Regions from separate parts of the Rhizobium aureum genome, predicted to be linked through region 3. Evidence: predicted binding sites of a transcription regulator. Region 3 holds the regulator's gene; each other region holds the start of a gene.
What was found. The regulator PhoB, encoded in region 3, activates phosphate uptake and scavenging genes when phosphate is short. The targets are predictions, from matches to a motif close to TGTCATNNANCTGTCAT.
Positions count from the first base shown of each region.

Region 1: olsB (l-ornithine N(alpha)-acyltransferase) is a predicted target of PhoB. The motif match lies at 1,902-1,918, and genes of this name have one in related genera.
Region 2: PH552_RS08650 (DUF47 family protein) is a predicted target of PhoB. The motif match lies at 3,402-3,418, and genes of this name have one in related genera.

Region 1 covers NZ_JAQJCI010000009.1:19,875-24,247, forward strand. Annotated here, with positions in the region: gene PH552_RS20365 (hybrid sensor histidine kinase/response regulator) at 1-1,735, shown strand, start outside; gene olsB (l-ornithine N(alpha)-acyltransferase) at 1,966-2,844, shown strand; gene PH552_RS20375 (adenylate/guanylate cyclase domain-containing protein) at 2,851-4,260, opposite strand; gene PH552_RS20380 (NADP-dependent malic enzyme) at 4,328-4,373, opposite strand, start outside.
Region 2 covers NZ_JAQJCI010000002.1:601,288-605,660, reverse strand. Annotated here, with positions in the region: gene tauA (taurine ABC transporter substrate-binding protein) at 1-408, shown strand, start outside; gene PH552_RS08665 (taurine ABC transporter ATP-binding protein) at 463-1,251, shown strand; gene PH552_RS08660 (ABC transporter permease subunit) at 1,248-2,102, shown strand; gene PH552_RS08655 (LLM class flavin-dependent oxidoreductase) at 2,190-3,272, shown strand; gene PH552_RS08650 (DUF47 family protein) at 3,438-4,079, shown strand; gene PH552_RS08645 (inorganic phosphate transporter) at 4,079-4,373, shown strand, end outside.
Region 3 covers NZ_JAQJCI010000009.1:121,750-126,122, reverse strand. Annotated here, with positions in the region: gene PH552_RS20900 (aspartate aminotransferase family protein) at 1-237, opposite strand, end outside; gene PH552_RS20895 (hypothetical protein) at 242-535, shown strand; gene PH552_RS20890 (GcrA family cell cycle regulator) at 662-1,189, shown strand; gene phoB (phosphate regulon transcriptional regulator PhoB) at 1,380-2,063, opposite strand; gene phoU (phosphate signaling complex protein PhoU) at 2,095-2,808, opposite strand; gene pstB (phosphate ABC transporter ATP-binding protein PstB) at 2,860-3,675, opposite strand; gene pstA (phosphate ABC transporter permease PstA) at 3,690-4,373, opposite strand, start outside.

The DNA.
Region 1 (4,373 bases), 100 kb from region 3:
CGTCACCGATGCAAAACATCAGGATGCCGAAATCGCCACGCCCGAAGGGCGGCGCGTCTTTGCCTGGCACGATGTCATGTTCCGCGATCCGGCGACGGGGCAATTGTGCATCCAGAGCATTGCGCGCGACGTGACGGAAGAGCGGCAGGCGGCTCGCCTGCGCGAGGATGCGCGGCTGAAGGCCGAATATAACAGCGCGGCCAAATCGCGGCTGCTCGCCACCGTCAGCCACGAGATCCGTACGCCGCTGTCGGGCATTCTCGGCATGAACCATCTGCTTGCCCAGACGCCGTTGACCTTGGAGCAGGCAAATTACCTGACGGGCATTCGCCAGTCGGGTCATGCGCTGGTGCAGCTGGTCGAAGACCTGCTGGATTTCTCCACGATCGAGGTCGGTCGCTTTCAATTGCATCCGCGCAAGGAGGCGTTGCGGCCTCTGCTGGAAGGCGTCATCGAGATGCTTGCCCATCGCGCTCATGAAAAGGGCATCGAAATCGCTGCGAGCGTTGCGGCCAAGGTCCCTGAGAGCATGGAATTCGATCCGGCCCGTCTGCGCCAGATCCTGTTCAATGTCATCGGCAACGCCGTGAAGTTCACCCAGACCGGCGGCGTGCTTGTCCGTGTCGATATCCGGGAACAGGATTTGACGATATCGGTGCGGGATAGCGGCCCCGGCATGACCGAGGAAGAACAGGCGCGTGTCTTCGGCGAGTTCGAACAGGCCGGCACGATCGTGGAAAAAAGCGCCGGCACCGGCCTGGGTCTGGCCATTTCCGCCCGCATCCTGCGCGAATTCGGCGGCAGGCTCAGCGTCGCCAGCGAACGCGGCAAGGGCAGCGAGTTCATCATTTCCTTTCCGGTCGGCCTGGATGCCGGGGAGAACGAACATGAGTGGCGCGACATCATGCTCAAGGGATCGCGTGTCCTGCTGCTGGCGCCGGAAGGGGCCGCAAGCGAGGCAATCACGCAAACCATCCGTACCCTTGGCGGCCATTGCCGGCTGATCTACGCCGGCGATATGGACGACCTGCTGCGCTCGTTCCCAATGGGCGAGGAGGGAGCGTGGACGGATCTCATCGTCGACCACCGCATGGCGCCCTGGTATTTCAGCGAGGGAACCGCGCTTGCCGTGCCCGGCCTGCGCAAGATCTTCCTGGTCAATCCGGAGGAGCGCAACACCCATCCGCTCGATCTCTTCGACGCCTGGCTCATCCGGCCGCTGCGCGAACAATCGCTCATCGATGTGCTGAGGGGTCGCATGCGAGGCATGGAAAAGCGCGATGCTTTCATCGAAGCGGTCTCCGAGATCGGCATCACGACGCCGGAGGCGGAGGACCGCACGCTCGATATCCTGCTTGGCGAAGATGATCCGGTCAATGCCATGCTGGTCAGGGCCATGCTCTCCAAGGCCGGCCACAGAGTCCGCCTCGTCGAGGATTTCGACGGTCTTCGCGTTCGCGTCGAAAACGCCGAAGCGCGGCCCGAGGTGCTGGTAACCGATCTCAACATGCCCGGAGGCTCGGGTGCCGCCGTGCTTGCGCAATTGCGGGCCTACGAGCGTCGGCACGGTTTGCCTCCACTTCCGATCGTCGTATTGACCGCAGACAGCCGCGACTCGGTCCGCCGTCAGGCTTTGCTGGCCGGGGCCGATGCCGTCATCGTCAAGCCGGTCGATCCCGAAAAGCTGACGGCAACGCTGCAGGGCCTGTCGAGGTCGGTTTTCGAACGCGCCTAGACATGAGCACCGATCTTCGGATGAAGGTTAAGGAAGCCGGCTCATCAATGCTCGATAGCGGCCGGCAATAAGGCTCAACCTATGGCAATTGCTGCTGCTAAGTTGGGGACGGTGCGTTCATTCGAAAATTGAAATGGGCACACTTCTTGCTTTTAGCAAAGCTGCGTGTCACTTTCCTGTCGCACGAATTTGGTTTATGGCGCTATATCGGCCCGTAGGGGAGAATCGCCATGTCCATCGAAATCTTGAATCGCGAAGCTCAGGGCGAAATGGTTCAGTCTTCAAAGGCAACGGTTGCACCAGTTGCCAGCGATGTGCTCGGACGCATCGGAAATCTAGAAACGCGCCTTGCCCGCACGGCGCGCGAAATCGATGCCGCTCAGGCCGTCCGCTACCGCGTTTTCGTCGAGGAGATGAACGCGCAACTGCCGGCTGAGGCCATGCGTCGCCAGCGTGATATCGACAATTGGGACGCCATTTGCGACCATCTTCTGGTTTTGGACCATTCGATCGAAGGCGACCCGGAAGACCAGATCGTCGGCACCTATCGTCTGTTGCGTCAGGAAGTGGCCATGGCCAATGGCGGCTTCTATTCCTCTTCGGAATTCGACATCGACACGCTGCTGGCCCGTCATCCGGACAAGCGCTTCATGGAGCTTGGCCGTTCCTGTGTGTTGCCGGCTTACCGGAACAAGCGCACGGTGGAATTGCTGTGGCAAGGCAATTGGGCCTATGCCCTGAAGCACGGTATGGGCGCGATGATCGGCTGCGCCTCTTTCCCGGGCATCCTGCCGGAGCAGCATGCGCTGGCCCTGTCCTTCCTCTATCACAATGTTGTCGCCAAGGACGAATGGACAGTCGGTGCCTTGCCGTCCCTTGCTCGCAACATGGACCTGATGCCTGTTGAAGCCGTCAATCCGAAAAAGGCGCTCATGGCGATGCCGCCGCTGATCAAGGGTTATCTGCGCCTTGGTGCTATGGTCGGATCGACCGCCGTTGTCGATCATGCCTTCAACACGACCGACGTGCTGATCGTCCTGCCGATCGCCAGCATCTCGGACCGCTACGTCAATTACTACGGCGCGGATGCCGGTCGCTTCGCAAGCTGACAGATCTCAAGGGATCACAAAAATATCGATCGCATCGGTGATGCCGCGAAGCGCGACATGATGCGATTGCGGTTTCAAGCCGCGTGTCGTCAGCAGTTCGGCGGCGCGGGCATTCTCCAGCACCGCACCCGTGGCAAATATCTCGCTCGATGTCGCCAGATGCTGCACGCGTGAGGCGATATTGACCGTTTGTCCGAAATAATCCTGCCGCTCGTTCAGGCTGACCGCGATGCATGGTCCCTCGTGGATGCCGATCTTCAGAAGAAGATCGTCGTTGCCGCGTTCCTCGTTGAGGCTGGACATGGCCTCGCGCATCCGCATTGCCGCAGCGAGCGCCCGGTCTGGCGTCGGGAAAGTGGCCATGACCGCGTCGCCGATGGTCTTGACGACCGCGCCGGCTTCCGCACCTACGATTTCATGCAGGATGCTGAAGTGTGTTTTGACCAGATCGAAGGCCGCAAGATCGCCAACCCGCTCATAGAGTTCCGTCGAACCACGAAGATCGGTGAAGAGAAAGGTGAGGCTCGCGATTTTCAGCCGCTGGTTGATGTCGATCGTATCGGTCCGGTATATGTCGCGGAAGGTCTGATTGGAGAGCAGCCGCTTGGCGGTCAGGAACGGCCGGCGTTGGCCGAGCAGGGTATGAAGTGCATCATTGGCGATGCACACGGACGGCAGGGTGCGCACTTCCGTATGGTTCTCTATGACGATGCGAAGCGGGCCCGGTCTAAGCTCGATCGTGTCGTGGTGCCGATGCATGCGATCGAAGACGAGCGATATGCTCTGCCGTTCCTTGGATGGTTCGCCCTTTACGTCGATGAACTGCGCGCTATGGGTAACCGGCTCGAAAACAATGACGAATTCGGCCGGCAGTTGCAGCGACAGGACAGCCTTTTCGCCCGCTGGCAGCTCCAAGGCTTCCAATAGGAATTCATCGACCTTTTCCTCATAGCCGTCATCGGGAAGATCGACGCCCGAACTCCAGTAGACCTGGCGGAAATATTCATGAGGCGGCAAATCATGCGGATTGTGGGCGTCGATATGGCGCAGCCGCGGACTGACGGTGAAGGTGACCTCGACCATCTCGTCGAGCGTCGGTTCGTAGCCGGCTGCACATAAGGTACAGCTATAGGTTTCGCTCTGGACCGACTTCAGCGATGTATTGGCATCCAGCACCCCGCCGCATCCCGGGCAAAGCACGTTCCAGGACATCTCGAACAGGCCAAGGCGCGCGGCGTGGAGAAAGGCACTGATGGTGTGTTCGTCGTCGAAGCCATGGTCGCCCGCGAAGGCGAGCGCATTCATGCGATTGAGCTTGCGGTCGGGCGCCTCGAGCACCATCCGCTCGATTGCGTCGACGATGTCAGGCCGCGCTGAATGGCGCAGCACTTCGAACAGGGGCTGAGCGTCAGTCATCCCCCATTCTACACCTAATTCCCAGGGCAGCCATCATCTTTGTTCGGCTGCCCTAGGAATGCAAGGGTCAGGCGCCGGCACCATAGGCCGCGATGGCGGCCATATTGACGATA
Region 2 (4,373 bases), on a different contig from region 3:
GTCGCCGATAAGGGCGCTCCGACATTCTCCGCCTGGGTCGCAACCTCGAAATTTGCGGCCGACAACCCGCAGTTCCTGAAGGCCTATGCGTCGGTGATCAACAAGTACTACGCCTCCTTCGCCGCCGATAAGGCCGCATGGGGACCGGAGAGCGAGAACGCAAAAGCGCTCGCCAAGCTTCTGGGCGGCACGGCTGATCAGCAGGCTGCAGCACTGAAAAACCTCACCCTCTTGACGCCTGACGTGCAGGCATCGGCCGACTGGCTCGGCGGCGGCGACAAGTCCGGGGCAGCCAAGATCCTCAAGGACACGGCGACCTTCCTGAAGAGCCAGGGGAAAGTCTCCGAGGTTCTGCCGAGCTACAGCGCCTTCGTCACCGCTGACGCGCTTATCAGCGCAAGCAACTGATCCTCCCTGACACCGGCGCGCTCGTCGCGTCGGTGTCGAACCTTTGAGGGCCCCATGCTTCAAGTTGACCATGCCAGCGTTTTCTTCGCGGCGCGTGACGGTAGAACCGTTCACGCGCTCGACCGCGTTTCCTTCAACATTCCCGAGCGCGGTATCGTTGTGGCGCTCGGTGCCTCCGGTTGTGGCAAATCCACCTTGCTCAATGCGATCGCCGGCTTCCTGCCGCTTTCGGAGGGAAAGATCACGCTCGACGGCAGGCCCGTCACCGGCCCCGGCGCCGATCGTGGCGTCGTCTTCCAGAAGGATGCGTTGCTGCCATGGAAAACGGTGATCGATAATGTCGCCCTCGGCTTGCAATTTGCCGGATTGGGAAAGCGGGAACGACGGGATCGCGCAGCCGAGCTGCTACGGCTCGTGGGCCTGACCGATTTTGCCAATGCTCTGCCCTATGAATTGTCGGGCGGCATGCGGCAGCGCGTCGGCATTGCCCGCGCCCTCGCCACCGCCCCGGATATCCTGCTGATGGACGAACCCTTCGGCGCGCTCGATAGCCTGACGCGCGAGCAGATGCAGGAACTGCTGGTGTCGATCTGGGCGAGAACCGACAAGCGCATTTTCTTCATCACCCATTCGATCGAGGAAGCGCTGTTTCTCGGCACGGAAGTATTGGTCATGTCTCCGCGGCCTGGACGCGTGGTTGCCCGCTTCGAGCTCGATTTCGTGCATCGCTTCGCCGCCAGCGGCGACACGAGGGCGATCGTCACATCGCCCGAGTTCGGCAATCTCCGCGAGGAAATTCGCGGCATTCTTCACGACGCTGACAACATCAGGAGCGCGGCATGAGCGATATCATCGAGACGCGCACGATCGCGGCGTCCGGGAAGGAAGAGCGGCCAAAGCTGGTTCGCATCCCAGGTTTCGGGGTCGGCGAGAAGCCTACCGTTACCATCAGCATCGCAACGGCAATCGTTTGTCTTGCGCTATGGTGGCTGGTCGCAAAGCTCGGCCTGGTGTCACATCTCTTCCTGCCCCGCCCGGATGAGGTATTGACGCAGATCGGCGTCGTCTATCGTGACGGCTATGCCGGCGCTTCGCTTTCCGAGCATATATTGGCAAGCCTGTTTCGTATCGTCGCCGCGGCGGTCATCGCGATCATCGTCGGCATTCCCGTCGGCCTGCTGATGGGGCTCAGCCGCTGGGCAAAGGGAATTCTGGATACGCCGATCGAATTCTACTGGCCCTTGCCTCCCCTCTCCTATCTGCCGCTGATGATCATATGGCTCGGTATCGGCGAGACCTCGAAGATCACGCTCCTCGTGCTCGCCATGTTTGCCCCGATCTGCCTGTCCGCGCAGGCTGGCGTCCGTTCGCTGCCGCTCGAACGCGTCAATGCCGCCCGGTCGCTGGGCGCGAGCCGGCTGCAGCTCTTCTTCGCCGTGGTGCTGCCTTCGGCCCTGCCGGAAATCCTGACCGGCGTCCGTATCGCCTTCGGCATCGGCTGGGGAACGCTGGTGGCGGCAGAGCTCATCGCTTCGACCCGCGGCATCGGCTTTATGATCATGTCGGCGTCGCAATTCCTTGCCACCGACGTCGTCTTCGTCGGTATCGGCATCATCGCGGCCTGCGCATTCGCCTTTTCGGCCGCAGTCCGCATCCTTGAAGCCGTACTCGTTCCTTGGAAGGGCAAGCTTTAACCATGGACAGCCGTGAGCCGATGTCGCTCACGGCTTTCCTCATCATCAAGTCCCATCGGCGGATTCAGAAGACTGACAGGCACAGGCATGAGCAGCAATTGCGAATTTCTCTGGTACATCCCCAACGACGTCAAACCGGGTCATCGCGGCGACTCCACCGTCGCAAACCACAATAGCCTGGAGACGCTTACCAGTCATGCCAGGGCGCTCGAAGATCACGGCTGGAAAGGAGCGCTGATCGGCACCGGATGGGGCCGTCCAGACACCTTCACTGTGGCGACCGCACTTGCCGCCCGCACCACCACTTTCGAGCCGCTGATCGCGATCCGGCCCGGCTACTGGCGGCCGGCGCATTTCGCCTCCGCTGCCGCCACGCTGGATCACCTGAGCGGCGGCCGCGTGCGCGTCAATATCGTGTCGGGCAAGGACAATCTTGCCGCCTATGGCGATAGCGAAGGCGACCAGGCGCATCGCTATGGCCGCACCAAGGAGTTCATGCGGCTCATCCGCAAACTCTGGACGGAAGAGAATGTCTCCTATGAGGGCGAACATTTTCGCGTGAACGACTCCACTGCCGCGCCACGCATCCAGCCTCGCGGTGACCGCCTGCATCCCAAGCTCTATTTCGGCGGTGCATCGGATGCAGCGGAGCGCGTCTCCGCCACGGAGGCCGATGTTCAGCTTTTCTGGGGCGAGCCGCTCGCCGACATCGGTGAAAGGATCGGCCGGCTCAAGGCCTTGAGCAGAGAACTCGATCGAGATCTCCCGCCACTGCAGTTCGGGCTGCGCATCACGACGCTGGTTCGCGACACGACGGAGCAGGCCTGGGCGGATGCCGAAGCGAAAGTTGCCGACATGGCCAAAGGCAACGGTGTTCGCTGGAACGATCATCGGCAATCGGTCGCCGTCGGCCAGAAGCGGCTGTTCGATCTCGCCGCGCGCGGCGAGGTGCTCGATGACAATCTTTACACCGCACCGGGCAAGTTCGGCGGCGGAGGGGCAGGCACCACCTGGCTGGTCGGTTCGGCCGAGGATGTTGCTCGTTCGCTGCGCAAATATCGCGATCTGGGCATCACGCATTTCGTCCTCTCGGACACGCCCTATCTTTCGGGAATCGAACGGCAGGGCACCCAATTACTGCCGCTCCTGCGCGAGCACGTTTCGGCGTGATCCGGCGGCGAAAAAACTGTCCACCTTGAATGGAGGCTCGACGCCGGGCATCTCAGCGTCCACAATAAACATCAGCAAGGTCTGAAAACATAATGCTTCCCAGCCTTTCCAAGCCGCACTTTGTCAATTATGACGATTTCGTGACAATAGACGCATGGAGCTTTGATGCTAGGCTGGTTTCGCAAACTCATGCCACGCGAGGATCGATTCTTCGATCTCTTTGCGCAGCATTCGCGCACGATCGTGGGTGCCGCCGAGGCGCTGAACGCCCTGCTTTCCGGCAATGACATCGAGGGAAAGTGCCGGCGGATCGTCGAGCTCGAAAATGAAGCCGACGATATCACGCGCGACGTGCTGCTTGCGGTGCGCAAGAGCTTCATCACCCCCTTTGATCGCGGCGACATCAAGGATCTGATCATGTCGATGGACGACGCCATCGACATGATGCACAAAACGGTCAAGACCATACGCCTGTTCGAGCAGAAGAGCTTCGATCCCCTCATGCAGCAGATGGGCGAAGTGATCGTCAAGGCAGCACATCTCGTTGCCGAAGCGGTGCCGTTGCTGGATCGCATGGGCACCAATGCCACGCGGCTTGCGACCATCACGGAAGAGATCGTCAAGGCCGAAGGTTATGCCGATGAGCTGCACGAACAGGGCCTGAAGGATCTCTTCCGCACACACGGCGCTTCCAACGCCATGGCCTACATCATCGGCAGCGAGATATATGGCGAGCTGGAAAAGGTCGTCGACCGCTTCGAAGACGTCGCCAATGAGATCAACGGCATCGTGATCGAGAGTGTCTGATGGAGGCCTCGCTCGCCTTTCCGCTGCTGGTGGCAATCATCGCCACAGCGCTGTTCTTCGACTTCCTGAATGGCCTTCATGATGCAGCAAATTCCATCGCGACCATCGTCTCGACCCGAGTTCTGAGGCCGCAATATGCGGTTCTCTGGGCCGCATTTTTCAATTTCATCGCCTTCCTGTTCTTCGGCTTGCACGTCGCTGAGACGCTTGGAACGGGCATCATCGACCCGAAAATCGTCGACGCATCGGTCATCTTCTCCGCTCTTATGGGCGCAATCGTCTGGAACATCGTCA
Region 3 (4,373 bases):
CAGCTTTTCCTGGCCCGGTACTTCATAGAGGTTGGACAGGTGCCAGACCTTGTCGGCCTGCGCCTTCAATTCGGCGACCAGATGAGGATGGGCATGACCCAGCGAATTGACTGCCACGCCGGCTGCGAAATCGAGATAGCGCTCGCCGTTTTCGGTAACCAGCCAGACGCCCTCGCCTCGCTCGAACCGCAGCGGAGCGCGCAGGTAGGTGTCGTAAAGCGGCGTGGTCTCGGCCATGGCCATGTCTCCTGATCACAACTTTAAGGACCGATCGCTTCCATTTGATGAAACGGGCCCGAAAAAATCAAAAATGCCGCCTTGCGGCGGCCTGGGCACTATTGATGTTTTGCACCGCGATGTCAACAAAACTGCCGTTTTAGCAGGTGCGAGAAAGCGCTTGCCGGCAAAAGAGACGGCTTCGGCGGCTCCTATTGCAGAAATGCCACGCCGGGGCAGCAAGTTGGGGAAAACCTCGAAATCGATTCCTCAAGATTCCCGCGACTCTTGTCACGGAGTCAGCCTCACACTAGGTTAAAAAGCAATTGCTAGACTGCATGCGGCGGAACTAGTCACCACAATTTTAGAGCGTTTCGCGCCTCGTTCCCATGCGAGGCAATGGTGAGGGATTCTGCCATCGGAAACGCGACAGCGGAGACAGGGCATGAATTGGACAGACGAACGCGTCGAGAAGCTGAAAAAGCTATGGTCCGAAGGGTTGAGCGCCAGCCAGATCGCTGCGCAGCTCGGTGGCGTGAGCCGTAATGCCGTTATCGGCAAGGTACATCGCCTGAACCTTCCCGGCCGAGCGAAGGCCGGCGGCACGGCAACCGCGACGCGCACGCCGAAGCGCAGTGCTGCAGCACCCCGCGCCACGAGCTACGGATCGCGCGTTGCAACACGGACGGTCGTCACCCGCCAGCAGGGCGTAACCATGCTGAAGGAAGAGATCGAGGTCGATTCCGTCAACGAAATCCAGTATCGCCCGGCTGCGAACGTCGTCGTTCCGATCTCCCGCCGCCTCGGCCTGACGGAGCTGACGGAGCGCACCTGCAAATGGCCGGTCGGCGATCCGCTGAAGGACGATTTCCACTTCTGCGGCAATGACAGCCCGGATTCGTCGCCCTACTGCACCTATCATCAGCGCATGGCCTACCAGCCAGTGCATGACCGCCGGCGCAACAACGGCTGAAAGTGACAGCAAGACAAAGAGCAACAGGCCCCTCGAGGCCCGTTTTTCTATTTCCGCCGCTCCTGCATAATTCCTTAAACCGGAATCGATTTAAGAGAAAATTATGCAGCATTTCAAGATGTTACAGCGACCTTAACGCGTCTTGAAAGACGCGTGGAGCTGTAATGTTGATACCCGAGCGGCAAGCCGCTCAGGCTTCCATGGAATAGCCCGCGCCGCGAACGGTACGGATGACATCCTGCATATTGGAGAAATTGAGCGCCTTGCGCAGGCGGCCGACATGGACGTCGACCGTGCGTTCGTCGACATAGATATCGTGACCCCAGACGCCGTCGAGCAGCTGCGAGCGCGAGAAGACGCGGCCGGGCGAGGACATCAGGAATTCCAGCAGGCGGAATTCCGTCGGCCCCAGCCGCACTTCGCGGCTCTTGCGGTGAACGCGATGAGTTTCGCGATCGAGCTCGATATCGCCGCAACGCAGCACCGTGGAGAGCACCTCCGGACGGGCACGCCGCAGCATCGCCTTGACGCGGGCCATCAGCTCCGGCGTCGAGAACGGCTTGACGACATAGTCGTCCGCGCCGGTCGAAAGCCCGCGCACGCGCTCGCTTTCCTCGCCGCGGGCCGTCAGCATGATGATCGGCAGGCGCTCCGTCTCCGGCCGCATGCGCAGCCGGCGGCAGAGCTCTATGCCCGATACGCCGGGGAGCATCCAGTCGAGGATCAGGAGATCGGGGATGCGCTCCTGGAGACGCAGCTCAGCCTCATCGCCTCTTAGGATCGTGTCGACCTCGAAGCCTTCGGCCTCAAGATTGTAGCGCAGCAGAACGCTGAGCGCTTCCTCGTCTTCTACAACAGCAACTCTCGGAACCATGCGCTTATGGTCTCCTTTCTTCACTTCCAGATTATTCCGTCACCGCGCCGACGGTATTGGCGGTATCATCCTTCGGACGCTCGCCTTCGGGCTGAGCGCCGGTCGCCATGTAATAGATCGTCTCGGCGATGTTGGTGGCATGGTCGCCGATGCGCTCGATGTTCTTGGCGCAGAAGAGAAGATGCGTGCAGGTGGTGATGTTGCGCGGATCTTCCATCATGTAGGTCAGCATCTCGCGGAAGAGCGAGGTGTACATGGCGTCGATTTCCTCGTCGCGCTCACGGATCGATACGGCCTTGTCGGGCGAACGGGTGGCGTAGACATCCAGAACTTCCTTGAGCTGGCTCAGTGCCAATTCGGAAAGGTGTTCGATGCCGCGGGCGAGACGGCGCGGAACGCCGGTGCCCTGCACGGCGATGACGCGCTTGGCGGTGTTCTTGCCGAGATCGCCGACGCGCTCCAGATCGGAAGCGATGCGGATCGATCCCATGATTTCACGAAGGTCGGCTGCCATCGGCTGACGGCGGGCGATGGTGACGATCGCCTTGTCGCCGACTTCGCGCTCGGCATGGTCGAGAACGACGTCGTCGGAGATGACCTTCTGCGCAAGGGCAGCATCGCTTTGGACCAATGCGCGTACGCTGTCGCTGACCATCTGCTCGGCCAGGCCGCCCATTTCCGCAATACGGCGCGTCAGGAACTTCAGGTCTTCGTCATAGGCAGAGAGAATGTGTGTGGAGACCATTTTTCTATCCTCAAGGTGAACTGTGTGAAAGGGGCCGCGCGCTTGATATCATCAACCAAAACGGCCCATGATGTAATCCTGCGTGCGGTAATCGTCGGGATTGGTGAACATTTTATCGGTGTCGTTCTCCTCGACCAGATGGCCGAGATGAAACATTGCGGTGCGCTGCGAAACGCGGGCGGCCTGCTGCATGGAATGCGTCACGATGACGATCGTGAAGTTTTCCCGCAGCTCGTGAATGAGATCCTCGACCTTCGCCGTTGCGATCGGATCGAGCGCCGAGCACGGCTCGTCCATCAAGATGACTTCCGGACTGACGGCAACGGCGCGCGCAATGCACAGACGCTGCTGCTGACCGCCCGACAGGCTGGTGCCAGCATCATGAAGCCTGTCCTTGACCTCGCCCCACAGGCCCGCCTTCTGCAGGCTGGTCTCGACGATATGATCGAGATCGGCCTTGGAGCGATGCAGGCCATGGATGCGCGGCCCGTAGGCGACATTTTCGTAGATCGACTTCGGAAACGGGTTGGGCTTCTGGAAGACCATGCCGACGCGGGCGCGCAATTCCACGACATCGATGCTGTTGTCGTAGACGTCCTGATCGTCGAGCGTAATCTTGCCGGTGACGCGGCACGTGTCGATCGTATCGTTCATGCGGTTGAGGCAGCGCAGGAAGGTGGATTTGCCGCAGCCGGAAGGGCCGATGAGGGCCGTCACCGTATTGGCGCGAATCTTCAGGTTGACGTCGAAGAGCGCGCGCTTGTCCCCGTAGAAGACCGAAACGTCCTGGCCGATCATCTTGTAGGGGATCGTGGTCATCTTCTTGGCCAAGGCTCTTTCGCTTGCCGCTTCGCTCATCATGTTCATTTCTCGGCCCTCCCTTACCAGCGCCGCTCGAAGCGGCGGCGCAGCAGGATGGCGCCGATGTTCATCGCGACGAGGAAGAAAAGTAGGACGATGATGGCGCCGGACGTCCTTTCGACGAAGGCACGCTCGGCTTCGCTCGCCCACATGTAGATCTGCACCGGCAGCGCCGTCGAGGGATCGAGGGGCGATGTCGGATAGTTGGCGACGAAGGCGACCATGCCGATCAAGAGCAGCGGCGCCGTCTCCCCGAGAGCATGAGCAAGCCCGAGTATGGTGCCCGTCAGGATGCCCGGCATGGCGAGCGGCAGGACATGATGGAAGACCACCTGCATGCGCGATGCGCCGAGGCCGAGCGCGGCGCTGCGGATGGACGGCGGCACGGCGCGCAGCGCCGAGCGCGTCGCGATGATGATCATCGGCAGCGTCATCAGGCTCAGCACCAGCCCACCGACGAGCGAGGCCGAACGCGGCAGTCCCATCATGTTGATGAAGACCGAGAGGCCCAGCAGGCCGTAGACGATGGAGGGCACCGCTGCGAGGTTGTTGATATTGACCTCGATCAGATCCGTCAGCCGGTTCTTCGGCGCGAACTCTTCCAGATAGATCGAGGCTGCAACACCAACCGGCAAGGCAAGCGCGAGCACGGTCAGCATGAGGTAGAGCGAGCCGATCAGCCCGACGCCGAGGCCGGATGCTTC